2 regions of the Thalassospira sp. CH_XMU1458 genome follow, and region 2 is predicted to be linked to the other one. Evidence: predicted binding sites of a transcription regulator. Region 2 holds the regulator's gene; the other holds the start of a gene.

Region 1 (7,214 bases), on a different contig from region 2:
CCGGCCCGGAAATCGGGGTGGCGTCGACCAAGGCGTTCACCACGCAGCTGACTGTCCTGGCTTGCCTCGCGGTGACCATCGGACGCGAAAACGGCACCCTTGCCAAGGACGAGGAAGCAGCAATCGTAACCGCACTCACCGAGGTGCCGAAACATGCTGCCGAGGTCCTGCATCATGATGAAGCGCTCAAGCAGCTTGCCCTTGATGTCGCCGATGCGCGCGATGTGCTTTATCTCGGTCGTGGTCTTGGCTATCCGATCGCGATGGAAGGGGCGCTCAAGCTCAAGGAAATTTCCTATATCCACGCCGAAGGTTATGCAGCGGGTGAAATGAAGCACGGCCCGATTGCCCTGATTGACCAGTCGGTTCCGATCATTGTCATTGCGCCGTCTGACGAGCTGTTTGAAAAAACCGCATCCAACATGCAGGAAGCGGCGGCACGTGGCGGACGGGTGATCTTTATCTCGGATGCGCCGGGGCTTGCCAAGCTGGGTGATATGGCCTCTGCCACGGTTGAGCTGCCCAAGGTCGCCGACTTCGTCGCACCGATCCTTTACACCATCCCGGTTCAGATGCTGGCCTATCATGTTGCAGTCCACAAAGGCACCGATGTCGATCAGCCACGCAACCTTGCGAAATCAGTAACGGTTGAATAATCACCGCGATTATTCAAAATTATCAAAAAATGCCGGATGCAATCGCGTCCGGCATTTTGTTTGCGCTTTATGGGATGGCGACACGAAAGGTGCACAAAAGTAACATTTCTTTGCAATAAGTTAACCGAAGGTTCGACACTATCGTTTGCGCAATGTAATCTCGTAGTGACGACGTCGGTTCCAAGCCACAAATTTTCAATGAGAGCAAAATGAAAGTTATCGTGACGGGCGGTGCAGGTTTTATCGGGTCTGCTGTTTGTCGGCTGATGACCGGGTTGAAGGGCTATGAAGTCCTTAATATCGATAAACTGACCTATGCGGGTGATCTGCGGACGTTGGCGTCAATTTCCGCACGCGATAACTACCATTTTGCCCATCAGGATATCTGCAACCGGGACGCCATTGCCAAACTGTTTGATGAATTCCAGCCCGATGCGGTGATGCATCTGGCGGCGGAAAGTCATGTTGATCGTTCGATCGACGGACCGGCTGATTTCATTCAGACCAATGTGGTTGGCACCTTTACCCTGCTTGACGTCGCACGCGCCTATTTTGAGAAGCTGTCGGCAGGCAGGCGAGCGACATTCCGGTTCCACCATATTTCGACAGACGAGGTTTATGGATCGCTTGGCAGCGAAGGGCTGTTCACCGAAGAAACGGCTTATGCGCCGACCTCACCTTATTCTGCCAGCAAGGCAAGTTCGGATCATCTGGTGCAGGCGTGGCACCATACCTATGGATTGCCCATCGTCATCAGCAATTGTTCCAACAATTACGGGCCGTTTCAGTTCCCGGAAAAGCTGATCCCGTTGATGGTGCTGAACCTGCTGCATGGCAGGAAGCTTCCGGTTTATGGCGAGGGTTTGAATACGCGCGACTGGCTGCATGTTGAAGATCATGCAGAGGCACTGGTCAAGATCCTGACCGAAGGCCGCATTGGCGAGAAATACAATGTTGGCGGCTGTAACGAACTGACCAATATCGATGTCGTGAAACGGATATTCGATACAGTCCGCGCGATCATACCGGACATCGCATTCGACAGTTTTGATGGCGCGGTGACATATGTAAAGGACCGTCCCGGTCACGATTGGCGCTATGCCATCGATCCAACCAAAATGCAGAATGAGTTGGGTTGGAAGCCGAAATACGATTTCGAAACCGGCCTGCGGCAAACCATTGAGTGGTATGTGAACAATCGCGCATGGTGGGAGCCGATTTTACAGAACAAATATGCCGGAGAACGTCTGGGAAGTGCCAAGGGGCAAGCCGATGCCTAGAATACTGGTCTTTGGCAAAAATGGTCAGCTTGCCAGGTGTCTGGCTGCATCCGCGCATGAATTTCCCAAAGCCCAACTGACCTTTGTTGGTCGGGAAGAATGTGATCTTGAGGATGCGTCCCAAATCGAGCCCGTTATCGACAGCGTGCACCCGGATATTGTTGTCAATGCAGCGGCCTACACTGCGGTCGATTTGGCTGAGCAGCAGGAAAATATCGCGTTCAAGGTTAACGGCGATGCGGTTCGCGCAATGGCGCAGGCCCTTGCCAAACGCTCCGTCTCGCTGATCCATGTCTCAACGGATTATGTTTTCGACGGGAAGGGAACAAAGCCTTATCGCGAGGAAGATGCTGTCTCGCCCTTGGGTGTTTACGGCAACAGCAAGCTTGCGGGTGAAGTTGCCGTAAAAGAGACACTCCAAAACTATCTGATTTTGCGCACATCCTGGGTCTATAGCCAGTTTGGGAAAAACTTCGTCAAAACCATGCTTAATCTGATGGCGCAAAGGGATGAAGTTCGAATTGTCGATGATCAGACCGGATGCCCGACAAGCGCCCATGATCTGGCACATGCGATTCTGGAGCTTTGTTGTGTGGCGATCTCTGCCGAGTTTGATAAATTCGGCACCTATCACCTGACCTCAGATCAAGAAATGACATGGTTTGAGTTTGGCAAAAGCATTCACAAGATCGCTTTGCAGGAGTGGGGTGAGGATTGGAAAGGCAAAGATTGTGTGGTTTTGCCAATCAAGTCCTCGGAATTTCCAACGGCGGCAAAAAGGCCAGAATACTCTGTAATGTCTTGCAGGCTTATCAATGATACGTTTGGTATCAAGTTGCCAAATGTAGAGGACAGCCTGACGGCTGTTATCAGAGGGCTTGGGAAGGAAAATTCGGATGCGTAAAGGGATCATACTGGCAGGCGGTACAGGATCGCGTTTGCACCCTTCGACACTGGTTGTCTCCAAGCAGCTGCAGCCCGTCTATGACAAGCCGATGATCTATTATCCGCTGACTACATTGATGCTGGCGGGAATCACAGACATCCTGATTATCAGCACGCCCCGCGATGTGCCGCTGTTCAAAGATCTGCTCGGTGATGGTTCGAAATGGGGGATCAGCCTTCAATATGCGGTTCAGCCTGAACCCCGCGGCCTTGCCGATGCGTTTATTGTCGGTGCGGATTTTGTTGGGAACGATCCGTGCTGTTTGATTTTGGGTGACAATATCTATTTTGGGCACGACCTGACGAAATTGTTGGGCAACGCCATGGCCCAATCCGATGGGGCGAGCGTGTTTGCCTATTACGTTCAGGATCCCGAAAGGTATGGCGTGGTCGAGTTTGACCGCAATGGTGTGGCCCTGGATATCGAGGAAAAACCGGCCAACCCCAAATCGAATTTCGCCGTGACGGGGTTGTATTTTTACGACTCAGATGTTGTCGACATTGCCAAATCGATCAAGCCGTCCAAGCGTGGTGAGCTTGAAATTACCGATGTTAACAAGGCTTACCTTAAGCGTGGCACGCTTAAGGTCGAGAAGATGGGCAGGGGCTATGCCTGGTTGGATACGGGAACGCACGCTGCGATGCTTGAGGCCGCCAATTTTGTCCGTACCGTCGAGAGCCGCCAAAGCCTCAAGATTGCCTGTCCTGAAGAAATCGCGCTGAGAAAGGGCATGATCACGGTCGAACAGTTTGAAAAGCTTGCGAGTGAGTTTGGCGAGAGTTCTTACAAGGCATATCTTCAGACGGTTCTGCGAACCTACGATATCCTGTGAGCGGAACTAGAATACCGGGTTCTCTCGATAGCTCGCAAAACTCATGGCTTTCTCGTCTTTTGCCGACAGCGTGACCTGGTTTTCGTCAAACGGCCAGTCGATGCCAAGGTCCGGATCATTCCACATGATCGCGCGTTCGCTTTCCGGAGCATAAGGTGCTGATACCTTGTAGTTCACTTCCGTGTTCGGCTCGAGCGTGACAAAGCCGTGGGCGAAACCGGCGGGAATGAATATCTGGTTCCAGTCTTCTGCGCTGATTTCAGTCGATACCCATTTCCCGAACGTCTTTGACTTGGCGCGAATGTCGACTGCGACATCCAGAATGCGGCCTCTGATGACCCGAACCAGCTTGTCTTGGGCAAAGGGCGGGCATTGAAAATGCAGTCCTCGCAGCACACCGACATTGCTCGATAAAGAGTGATTGTCCTGCACAAACTGCGGATCGATGCCAGCTTTGGCAAAGGCTTCCAGATTATAGGTTTCAGAGAAAAAACCCCGCTCATCGCCAAATTTCTTCGGGAAGATCAGCTTAACATCGGGAATTTCCAGCTCTTCAAATTGCATCCGTGCTGCCTTGTGCAGGGTAAATTAATTCGTCCAGACTATGGATAGCAGAAGCTTGGCCTTCGTGCATATGCGCATTTTTATAAAATTCTGAGCTTGGCAATTGAATGGGCGGTCGGCTTTATCAAAGCTGCGGCACCCGTCGTTGCGATTACTGATTCTGGGCCTTGCGAAATGGATCCGTTAGCGCGACGAGGGCAGAGAACTTTTTCATGAAGGGGGCGAATTCCGCGCCAAGATAATGATAAAGCGGCAAGACCGAAATTGTTTCCTCGATTACCGGTGCTGGTGTGTTGCCCAGGATGCCCTGTGTCAGCATGTCGTCGATATTGCTATCTGCGGACAGAAAACGCGTGATGCGCCCTTCGGCATAGGCCTGGTGCTTTTCGGTATTATACATCATTGGCTTGTGCGTGATGCCGGTTTTGGCCGTATCGGCATGGACGTACTTTTCCTGCCATATCACGCCGAGCGTAAAGGCAATCGGCGTTGACGGGTCTTGATCGTTCGGATTGCGCCAAAGCCGGTTTGCGATCTCGCGCAGGGCAACCGATGATCTGACAAAGGCGCGCGAATAGTTCTTTTCAGCGGCAACCGCACGCAGCAATTCACCGTCCACCAGACCTTCATTGAAATGCAAGGGGCCGCGACGCCCCGGCAGTTTGACGGCCTGAAGCGGGCAGCCGAGATCCGCATAGAGTTTTTGCAAGATCACAATCGACTTCTGCGACATCGGGTCATTTTCGACATAGGCAATCTTTTTCGGGCATTCGACATCGGCCTCATCGGCCCAAGCATCAGTGCTGATTGTTTGCGAAGAAAACAAACCGACTAGGGCAAATAACAGAAAAGCAGGCGCCATCAGCTCTTGTCGTTTGCCTGAAGGCCCGGACGTCAGGGCCGATGAATTTTTACTGCATGACATTTTCTGCAATCCGGGTGTTTGCGCGGTCATTGGACGTTATTTGCGTTCTTTGGCTGGAGCTTAGACGTGAAACCCGCTTTTTCATAGGTGTTTGAACCATGCATCTTCGTCGCTTGAACCGGATCTGCCAAACAGCCCTTTGACAAAAGCAAGTGTGACAGCCCGATATATATTCTTTTGCGGTGTTGTGTCGGGGCTTGTTTCCCGGGCATGAAAATGTTTTGATCAGCCCGCTTTAAAACGGGGGCGGATTTTTGCTGCGCTGCGTGCGCGGAAATCGCCAAAAATCGTGACATTTCTGCGTCTTTTTACATCTCCCTATTGACTTTGAACTGGTACTCCAATAAATGCTGTTAGCACTCGCCGGGGGTGAGTGCTAATACGGGCTCATCCCGGTTAGTCTTAGTTATTAACGAGCCTTAGCTTAAACACGGAGTTGTCTAAAATGAAGTTCCGTCCGCTGCATGATCGAGTACTGGTACGTCGTGTCGAATCCGACACCAAAACTGCCGGTGGCATCATTATTCCGGATACCGCCAAAGAAAAACCGCAGGAAGGCGAAGTCATCGCTGTTGGTTCTGGCGTTCGTAAAGAAGATGGCTCGGTCGTAGCCCTCGACGTCAAAGCAGGTGACAAAGTCCTGTTTGGCAAATGGTCGGGCACCGAAGTCAAGGTCGACGGCGAAGAGCTGTTGATCATGAAAGAATCCGACATCATGGGCATCATGGACTAAGTCAGCCCGTTTGGGTGATTTGTCCACGTTCATCCGTCTCATAGAGAGGAAAGAATATTATGGCTGCTAAAGAAGTAAAATTCTCCACTGACGCACGCGCCAAAATGCTGCGCGGTGTCGACATCCTGGCAGATGCTGTCAAGGTGACCCTCGGCCCGAAAGGTCGTAACGTTGTTATCGAAAAGTCCTTTGGCGCACCGCGCGTGACCAAGGACGGTGTTTCGGTCGCCAAAGAAATCGAACTGACCGACAAGTTCGAAAACATGGGCGCACAGATGGTTCGCGAAGTCGCGTCGAAAACCGCCGATCTGGCTGGTGACGGCACCACGACCGCAACCGTTCTGGCACAGGCCATCGTTCGTGAAGGCAACAAGTCTGTTGCTGCCGGCATGAACCCGATGGACCTGAAGCGCGGTATCGACCTTGCGACAACCAAAGTGATCGAATCCATCCAGAGCCGTGCACGTAAAGTTGCCGGTCGCGATGAGATCGCACAGGTTGGTAACATTTCTGCTAACGGTGACCGTGAAGTCGGCGACATGATCGCAGAAGCCATGGAAAAAGTTGGCAACGAAGGCGTTATCACCGTTGAGGAAGCCAAAGGCCTGCACACCGAACTCGACGTTGTCGAAGGCATGCAGTTCGACCGTGGTTACCTGTCTCCGTACTTCGTAACCAACCCGGAGAAAATGGTCGCAGAAATGGATGCTCCGTACATCCTGCTGTTCGACAAGAAAATCTCCTCGCTTCAGCCGATCCTTCCGCTGCTTGAGTCGGTCGTTCAGTCCGGCAAGCCGCTTCTGATCATTGCTGAAGACATCGAAGGCGAAGCACTGGCAACCCTGGTTGTCAACAAGCTGCGCGGTGGTCTGAAAATCGCTGCTGTTAAAGCACCGGGCTTCGGCGACCGTCGTAAAGCCATGCTCGAAGACATCGCCATCCTTACCGGTGGTCAGGTTGTCTCCGAAGATCTCGGCATCAAGCTGGAAAGCGTCACCCTCGACATGCTCGGTACCGCGAAATCGGTTACCATCACCAAAGAAGAAACCACCATCATTGATGGTGCTGGTGAGAAAGCACAGATCGAAGCACGCGTTGGCCAGATCCGCGCCCAGATCGAAGAAACCACCTCTGACTACGATCGTGAAAAACTGCAGGAACGTCTTGCGAAACTCGCAGGCGGCGTTGCAGTGATCAAAATCGGTGGCGCTTCGGAAATCGAAGTGAAAGAACGCAAAGACCGCGTTGACGATGCCCTGCACGCGACCCGCGCTGCTG
Region 2 (7,214 bases):
GCATCGCTTCCTCGGCACTGTGCAGGCGACCAAGGAATTTCAGGTCGCGGTCATTGAGCGCCTGAATGCCGATCGAAACCCGGTTGATCCCGTTGGCGGCAAAGGCCGAAAAACGGTCAATCTCGACTGTGCCCGGATTGGCTTCGAGCGTGATTTCCAGATCATCCGTTACCGGCCAGAAGGATTTGATGTCCTCGATCAAGGCCCCGGCGGTTTCCGGGTCCATCAAGGATGGCGTGCCGCCGCCAAAAAACACCGATCCCACTGTCCGTCCCGGATGACGGGCCGCACCGTGTGCAAGCTCCGCCCGGAGCGCCTTGCGCCAGCGCACATGATCAACACTGTTCGCCACATGGCTGTTGAAATCGCAATACGGGCATTTCGACAGGCAGAACGGCCAGTGGATATAAATGCCAAACGGCACGGTTTCACTTGAGGCTGCGGACACGCGGGACTCTTTTCAAACGCGGGAATGTTGGCCGATAAACTAACACGCACCGCCGATGATGACATCCGCGATGCGTGCATAAGTTCAATGCAGGTGGTTAAACCTGAAATCAGTCTTCGAAGCAGGCCTTGACCAACTGGCGGAAGGCATCGGCGCGGTGGCTCATTTCATGCTTTTTCGCCGGGTCCATTTCGCCAAAGGTTTCCCCGTAACCCTTGGGCTGGAAAATCGGGTCATAGCCAAAGCCGTGCGGGCCACGTTTGGGCCAGACGATCTCGCCTTCAACCCGGCCTTCGAAATTCTCAACATGTCCGTCCGGCCAAGCGAGCGACAGGGCACAGATGAACGATGCCCGGCGATCCGGATGATCACCAATACCGTTCTTGACCTTTTCCATCGCCATGTCGAAATCCTTGTCCGGCCCGGCCCAGCGCGCGGAATAAATCCCCGGCGCCCCATCAAGGGCCGAAACCGCCAAACCGCTGTCATCGGCAAGGGCCGGAAGATTGGCTCCATTGGCCGCCGCCGTTGATTTCAGCTGCGCATTGCCAATGAAGGTTTTTTCGGTTTCTTCGGGTTCGGGCAGGTCAAGCTCACCGGCCGAGAAGACCTCGATGCCAAACGGTTCAAGAAGTTCGGCGATTTCCTTGATCTTGCCTTTGTTGTGGCTGGCGATGACGAGTTTTTTTTCCGTGAAACGACGGGCCATGGTCTTGCCTGAAACTGCGATATCCAACTGATGCGAAAAAACGGCAGGCCCGATGCCCGCCGTTAATATTACGGTACCTTAGAGCCCAAGCGCCTCACGCTGCTTGGCGAACAATTCCTTGCAGCCTTTTTCCGCCAACGCGAACATCTGATCATAGGATGCGCGATCAAACGGCACGTCTTCGGCGGTTGCCTGGACTTCGACGATGCCGCCATTACCCGCCAGCACGAAGTTGGCGTCAGCCCCGGCATTGCTGTCTTCGGCATAATCAAGATCAAGCACCGCTTCACCTTCATAGATGCCGCATGAAATGGCAGCAACCGGCTGGGTCAGCGGGATTTCCTTGATCAGGCCAAGGCGACGCACGCCCTGAAACGCCAGATGGGCCGCAACATAGGCACCGGTGATTGATGCGGTGCGCGTACCGCCATCGGCCTGAATGACATCGCAATCAAGGCGCATCTGCATTTCGCCCATGGCCTTCATATCGGCAACCGCACGGATCGAACGCCCGATCAGACGCTGAATTTCCTGGGTACGGCCAGACTGACCACCGCGCGCGGCTTCGCGCTGCATGCGGCTATCGGTTGCGCGCGGCAGCATGCCGTATTCGGCAGTGATCCAGCCCTTGCCGGAATTGCGCATCCAGCCCGGTACCTTGTCTTCGACCGTGGCGGTACAGATCACATGCGTGTCGCCGAATTTGATAAGGCAGGAACCTTCGGCATATTTGGAAACACCGGTTTCAATCGTTACATCGCGAAGCTGATCGGGGGTACGGCCGGAAGGGCGCATGAGAAGGAACCTCTTGGTTGTCTGGGCTTGCATTCTTGGCGACTTGAGTGCCCGCGCACGAAGCAAAACTGTCCTGAAAAATTTGGCCCAAAGTAAGATGTGACCCACCAAACGTCCAGCAGTTTCCCCGGATGTTTTTATCTGTTCTGGTGCAATCCTGGCGCAAAGCAGTTAAACCAACAACTTCGACCAAATTTACAAGCTTGGCTTAGCAATAGGCCGTGCAATTGACGCAATGCGTTTGCCTGACTAAATTCTCCTCACGTTTTACGCTTCATCCATCTGGATCAATTGGCACGCAACACATGGCGCATTTTGACGATACATTACTGGGCGACATGAATGCGCGGTCACGTGAAGTGTTCCGCCAGATTGTCGATGCCTATGTCGAAACCGGCGAACCGATCGGTTCGCGGTCAATTGCGCGTCGCATGTCCGAAAACCTTTCGGCTGCGACCATTCGCAATGTCATGTCCGATCTTGAGGAAATGGGTCTTCTGGTCGCGCCGCACATTTCGGCCGGGCGCCTGCCCAGTGAAAAGGGCCTGCGCCTGTTTGTGAATGCCCTGATGGAAGTCGGTGACCTTCCCAATGCCGAGCGCGACCAACTGACCAAGAACTGCGAACAGGCGGGCTATTCACTCGATCAGATGCTGGGCGAAGCAACCACGATGTTATCTGGCCTGTCGCGCTGTGCCGGACTTGTGGTTGCACCCAAGACAGATGGCATTCGCCTCAAACAGATCGAATTCGTTGCCCTGTCGCCGGGCAAGGTTCTGGCGGTGCTGGTGGCACATAATGGCAGTGTTGAGAACCGAATCCTTGATGTTCCGCCTGATTTGCCCGCATCGGCATTGACAGAAGCGGCAAACTATCTAAATACCCGGTTGGCTGGAAAGACGCTTGATGATGCGCGCCTTTTGATGACGAAGGAGCGTGATCGTCTCAAGCAGGAGCTTGATGAACTTTCCGCCAATCTGATTGATGCGGGCCTGGCAACATGGGCCGGCGGGGTCAAGGGATCGTCCCTGATTGTGAAGGGGCAATCCCAGCTGTTGGAAAATATCGATACGATTGAACAGCTTGAGACCGTCCGCCGCCTGTTTAACGTGCTGGAAGCCCGCGATCAGATGATTGAATTGCTCGATGTGACGACGGATGCCCAAGGCGTTCAGATTTTCATCGGGTCGGAGAATAAACTGTTCGGCGGATCGGGTCTTTCGATGGTGATTTCGCCCTATCAGAATGCTGAAGGCAGCATTGTGGGTGCAATCGGGGTTGTCGGACCGACCCGGATCAATTATGCCCGGATCATTCCGCTGGTCGATTACACCGCCAAGCTGGTCGGTCGACTGATTGGATAAATCGCGGCGCTGCGTGTCAGGCCGCATAACGTGAAAGTAGCAAGGTTAGCCATGTCGGAAACCGCAAAGAACACTCCGGAAGATCTGCAGGACGTCAATGCAGAGGAAACCGCTTCGGAAGAGGTCGCAGCAGAGGCGACTGAGGAAGTTGTTGAGGACGCCGCACCCCAAGACCCGATCGCCGCACTTGAAGCCGAAGTCGCGGAGCTCAAAGACCGTCTGCTACGCCAGGCCGCCGAGGTGGAAAACACCCGCCGCCGCGCCAAAAAAGACGTCGAGGATGCCGGCAACTACGCCATCACCAAATTCGCCCGCGACCTTTTGGATGTCAGCGACAACCTGCGCCGCGCGCTTGATGCTGCGGGCGATACGTCCAATGCCGATCCGGCGATGAAAACCCTGTTTGACGGGGTTGAAATGACCGAACAGGCCCTGCAAAAGGCGCTTGAAAAGAATGGCATCGAAAAGCTTGAACCGCTTGGTGAAAAGCTTGACCCGAACAAACATCAGGCCGTGTTTGAACTACCGCATCCGGAATATCCGGACGGCCACGTCGCACAGGTTATGCAGGCCGGTTACGTGCTTAAGGGCCGTTTGCTGCGCCCGGCCATGGTCGGTGTGACCAAAAATCCGGGCGGTGAAAAACCAAGCCAGACCGACAACCCGGGCGGCAACGTTGATACCTCTGCCTGAGGCCATCAAAGAAGATAAACCGGTTTTAGCGGATCGGGTTTAAAAACAGCCTCGCCAGACATACTTGGCGAGGCTGTTTTATTTGCATTAGGCTACCGGTACTGATCACCAGCACAGGACCGCACACCATGCCGCTTCGCCCCGACCTGATCGAAATCCTGCGCGATGAAAAAGCCACGATTGTCATTCTGACCGGGGCTGGCATTTCCAAGGAAAGCGGCCTGCATACCTTTCGCGATCCCGATGGCATCTGGGCGAGATACGATATTTCCGAGGTTGCAACGCCCGGGGCCTTCGTGAGTAATCCCGATCTGGTGCATCATTTTTATAATGACCGCCGCGCTGGCTTGCATGACCCGGATGTTCAACCCAATGCCGCCCATCTGGCCCTGGCACGGCTAGAGGCCGAATGGCCCGGTGATGTGTTGCTGGTAACCCAGAACATTGATGACCTGCATGGCCGGGCCGGGTCCAAAAACCTCATCCACATGCATGGTGAACTTCTGAAAATCCGCTGCAATCACTGTGATCTGCTGACCGAGTGGCCGGGCGACCTTGCCAAGGAAACCCCGTGCCCCAGTTGCGGCAAGGCCGGTGGATTGCGCCCGCATGTGGTGTGGTTTGGCGAAATGCCCCTTGAGATGGAACGCATTTACGCTGCCCTTGGCGATTGCGGGCTTTTCATCTCGATCGGGACATCGGGCAATGTCTACCCGGCAGCCGGGTTCGTTCAGGTCGCCCATGAAGAAGCCGGGGCTGAAACGGTTGAGCTCAATCTCGAACCCAGTTCGGGTGCCACACTGTTTGATCACAGCTGCTACGGCCCCGCCACCGAACTGGTCCCGACCTTTGTTTCTGCCCTGCTCGGTGATTGATAGCTGGCCTTAAGGATTGATCAAATCACGGAATGATTTTTCGCCGGCATTGCTGAACCGTACAACGCGCGACTCCGGCATCCGTCGGGCCCAACCCAAATCATAGAACCGGTCGAGCAAGGCCGCCCCGAAAGAGCCCGCCAGATGCGACTGTCGGGCACTCCAATCAAGGCATTCCCGACACAGCGGTCGGCGCTTGGCCCGCAATCCATCCAGATCAATGCCAAACGTGTTGGCAAAATCGATCCCGGCCGGTGTCAGGGCAACACCATTCACATCGCTTGCAATCAGCTTGCGTTTGGCAAGGCCATCAAACAGCGCAACCCCCATATCCCCGGCCAGATGGTCATAACAAACCCGTGCCTTGCGCAGCTCCGGATCCTTGGGCCCGGTGCGCACGCGGTTATGCCCGACCCGATTGGCAATCCCCATCAGGACTTCCAGTGCCTCGACAATATCGGGGCCCGAAAGCGTGAAATAACGATGTCGCCCCTGTTTGCGCGGCACAACAATCTGACCGGCTTCAAGCTTTGCCAGATGCGAGCTTGCGGTTTGTGGCGTCACACCGGCTTCTTGCGCCAATTCGGCCGCAGTTAACGCACGGCCACTCATAAGTGCTGTCAGCATATTTGCGCGCGCCGGATCGCCAAGCAATGCGGCCACGCGGGCGATATCGGGTCCTTCTTTCATAGTTCGATGCTAATCGAAGCATTAATGCGCAGCAATCAGGATAATGGGCCGCGTCACCCAACAAGATGTTTCTCCTGAAAGGACGCTGTCATGATTACCTGCTTCATTCGCTATGAAATCGATCCTTATAAAAAGGATGCCTTCATCGAATATGCCCGAAACTGGGGGCAGGCCATTCCGCGTTGCGGGGCTGACCTTGTCGGTTATTTCGTCCCGCACGAAGGATCGGTCTCGACCGCCTATGGTATCTATCATTTGCCCGATCTGGCATCATATGAAGCCTATCGCGCGCGTCTGAAAGATGATCCCTTGGGCCGCGAGAACTATGAATTTTCCCAGCGCGAGAAATTCATCCTGCGCGAAGAACGCCAGTTTCTGAAAATTGCCTCCACCCCGCATAAGGGTCAGGACCTATGAATTTAGTTAGAATGGTCGCTCAGATCTGTGCGGATACGCGAAGCGAAACCGCAGGAAGATATCCATCTTTCAAGGTTTTGCGACAAAGTAGTCCGTGCATATCTGAGGGATCCGACGGACAGGGTTTATATTTGCAAACTCCCGCGTCAAATCCCTTGCACGGGATACCAACCCGCCCGGCGGGATTTTTCTTGGATTTCACAAATATAAACCCTGCCATTCGAACCAAATTCATAGGTCCTGACCCTGAGGAGCTTATAAAACCATGATTGCCGTCATTTTCGAGGTCACACCGCACGATGGACGCTATGACGATTACCTTGCGATTGCCGGTGATCTCAAACCCGTGCTTGAAACCATGGATGGCTTTATTTCAATCGAACGGTTTCAAAGCCTGACAAATCCCGGCAAGGTTCTATCGCTGTCCTTCTGGCGCGATGAGGACGCAATTGTCGCCTGGCGCAATCTGGGCGAGCATCGCACCGCCCAAATCAAGGGACGGCACACGATTTTTGAGGATTACCGTTTACGGGTGGCTGGCGTGATCCGTGATTACGGCCTTCATGACCGCGATCAGGCGCCGGATGACTCCCGCGCACAACATGATCGCTGATCTGTAACGTCGGTCATCGGGGCTCAGGCCTTTGCCGGTTTCGGGGATGCTTCTTCATCCCCGATTTCGCTACTCTCGGCAAATTCGGCAAATTCTTCTTCCACGGCATCCTCGACCGCTTTGGCACCGCCCTTGTAATCAAGCAGCATCACGGCCAGCACGACAATGCCTGCCCCGATGAAAATCACCGGCACCGGCAGCATGTCGAAAAAGATCAGGTCCATCGCGACCGAAAATGGCAGGGCGGTGTATGCCGCAGGCGACACCACACTGGCATCCGCAACCCGCACGGCGCGCAACACCATATAGTTGGTCAGCATGGCAAAGAAACCGGCACCTGATGAATAAAGCCAATCGGCCAATGACGCCGGATACCAGGTAATCATCGCAATCGGCACCCAGATCGCAACCGCGATGATCTGAGGCCAGAACAGCATGGAAAAATTGGTTTCGGTCCGGGTCAGCACCTTGGCAAACAGAGTCTGGGCCGAAAAACAGAACGCCCCGATAAGGGCCGCAGCCACACCCAGAGGCACGCCAAAGCCATCCATCCGCGGGAAACACATCACCCACACGCCAACAAGGCCCAGAAGGGTTGCGATGATTTTGC

The links. The regulator HrcA, encoded in region 2, represses chaperone genes, less so after heat shock. The targets are predictions, from matches to a motif close to GTTAGCACTCNCCNNNGGNGAGTGCTAAC.
Region 1: groES (co-chaperone GroES) is a predicted target of HrcA. The motif match lies at 5,556-5,584, and genes of this name have one in related genera.

Annotation. Positions count from the first base shown of each region.
Region 1 is NZ_JAYMDW010000002.1:1,341,373-1,348,586, reverse strand. Features, by position in the region: gene glmS (glutamine--fructose-6-phosphate transaminase (isomerizing)) at 1-656, shown strand, start outside; gene rfbB (dTDP-glucose 4,6-dehydratase) at 866-1,936, shown strand; gene rfbD (dTDP-4-dehydrorhamnose reductase) at 1,890-2,840, shown strand; gene rfbA (glucose-1-phosphate thymidylyltransferase RfbA) at 2,833-3,714, shown strand; gene rfbC (dTDP-4-dehydrorhamnose 3,5-epimerase) at 3,721-4,278, opposite strand; gene WBY09_RS13645 (hypothetical protein) at 4,430-5,140, opposite strand; gene groES (co-chaperone GroES) at 5,649-5,936, shown strand; gene groL (chaperonin GroEL) at 5,996-7,214, shown strand, end outside.
Region 2 is NZ_JAYMDW010000001.1:424,348-431,561, reverse strand. Features, by position in the region: gene hemW (radical SAM family heme chaperone HemW) at 1-448, opposite strand, end outside; gene rdgB (RdgB/HAM1 family non-canonical purine NTP pyrophosphatase) at 558-1,157, opposite strand; gene rph (ribonuclease PH) at 1,236-1,952, opposite strand; gene hrcA (heat-inducible transcriptional repressor HrcA) at 2,258-3,316, shown strand; gene grpE (nucleotide exchange factor GrpE) at 3,368-4,009, shown strand; gene WBY09_RS02005 (NAD-dependent deacylase) at 4,138-4,884, shown strand; gene WBY09_RS02000 (ArsR/SmtB family transcription factor) at 4,894-5,574, opposite strand; gene WBY09_RS01995 (NIPSNAP family protein) at 5,665-5,991, shown strand; gene WBY09_RS01990 (antibiotic biosynthesis monooxygenase family protein) at 6,257-6,604, shown strand; gene WBY09_RS01985 (DMT family transporter) at 6,628-7,214, opposite strand, start outside.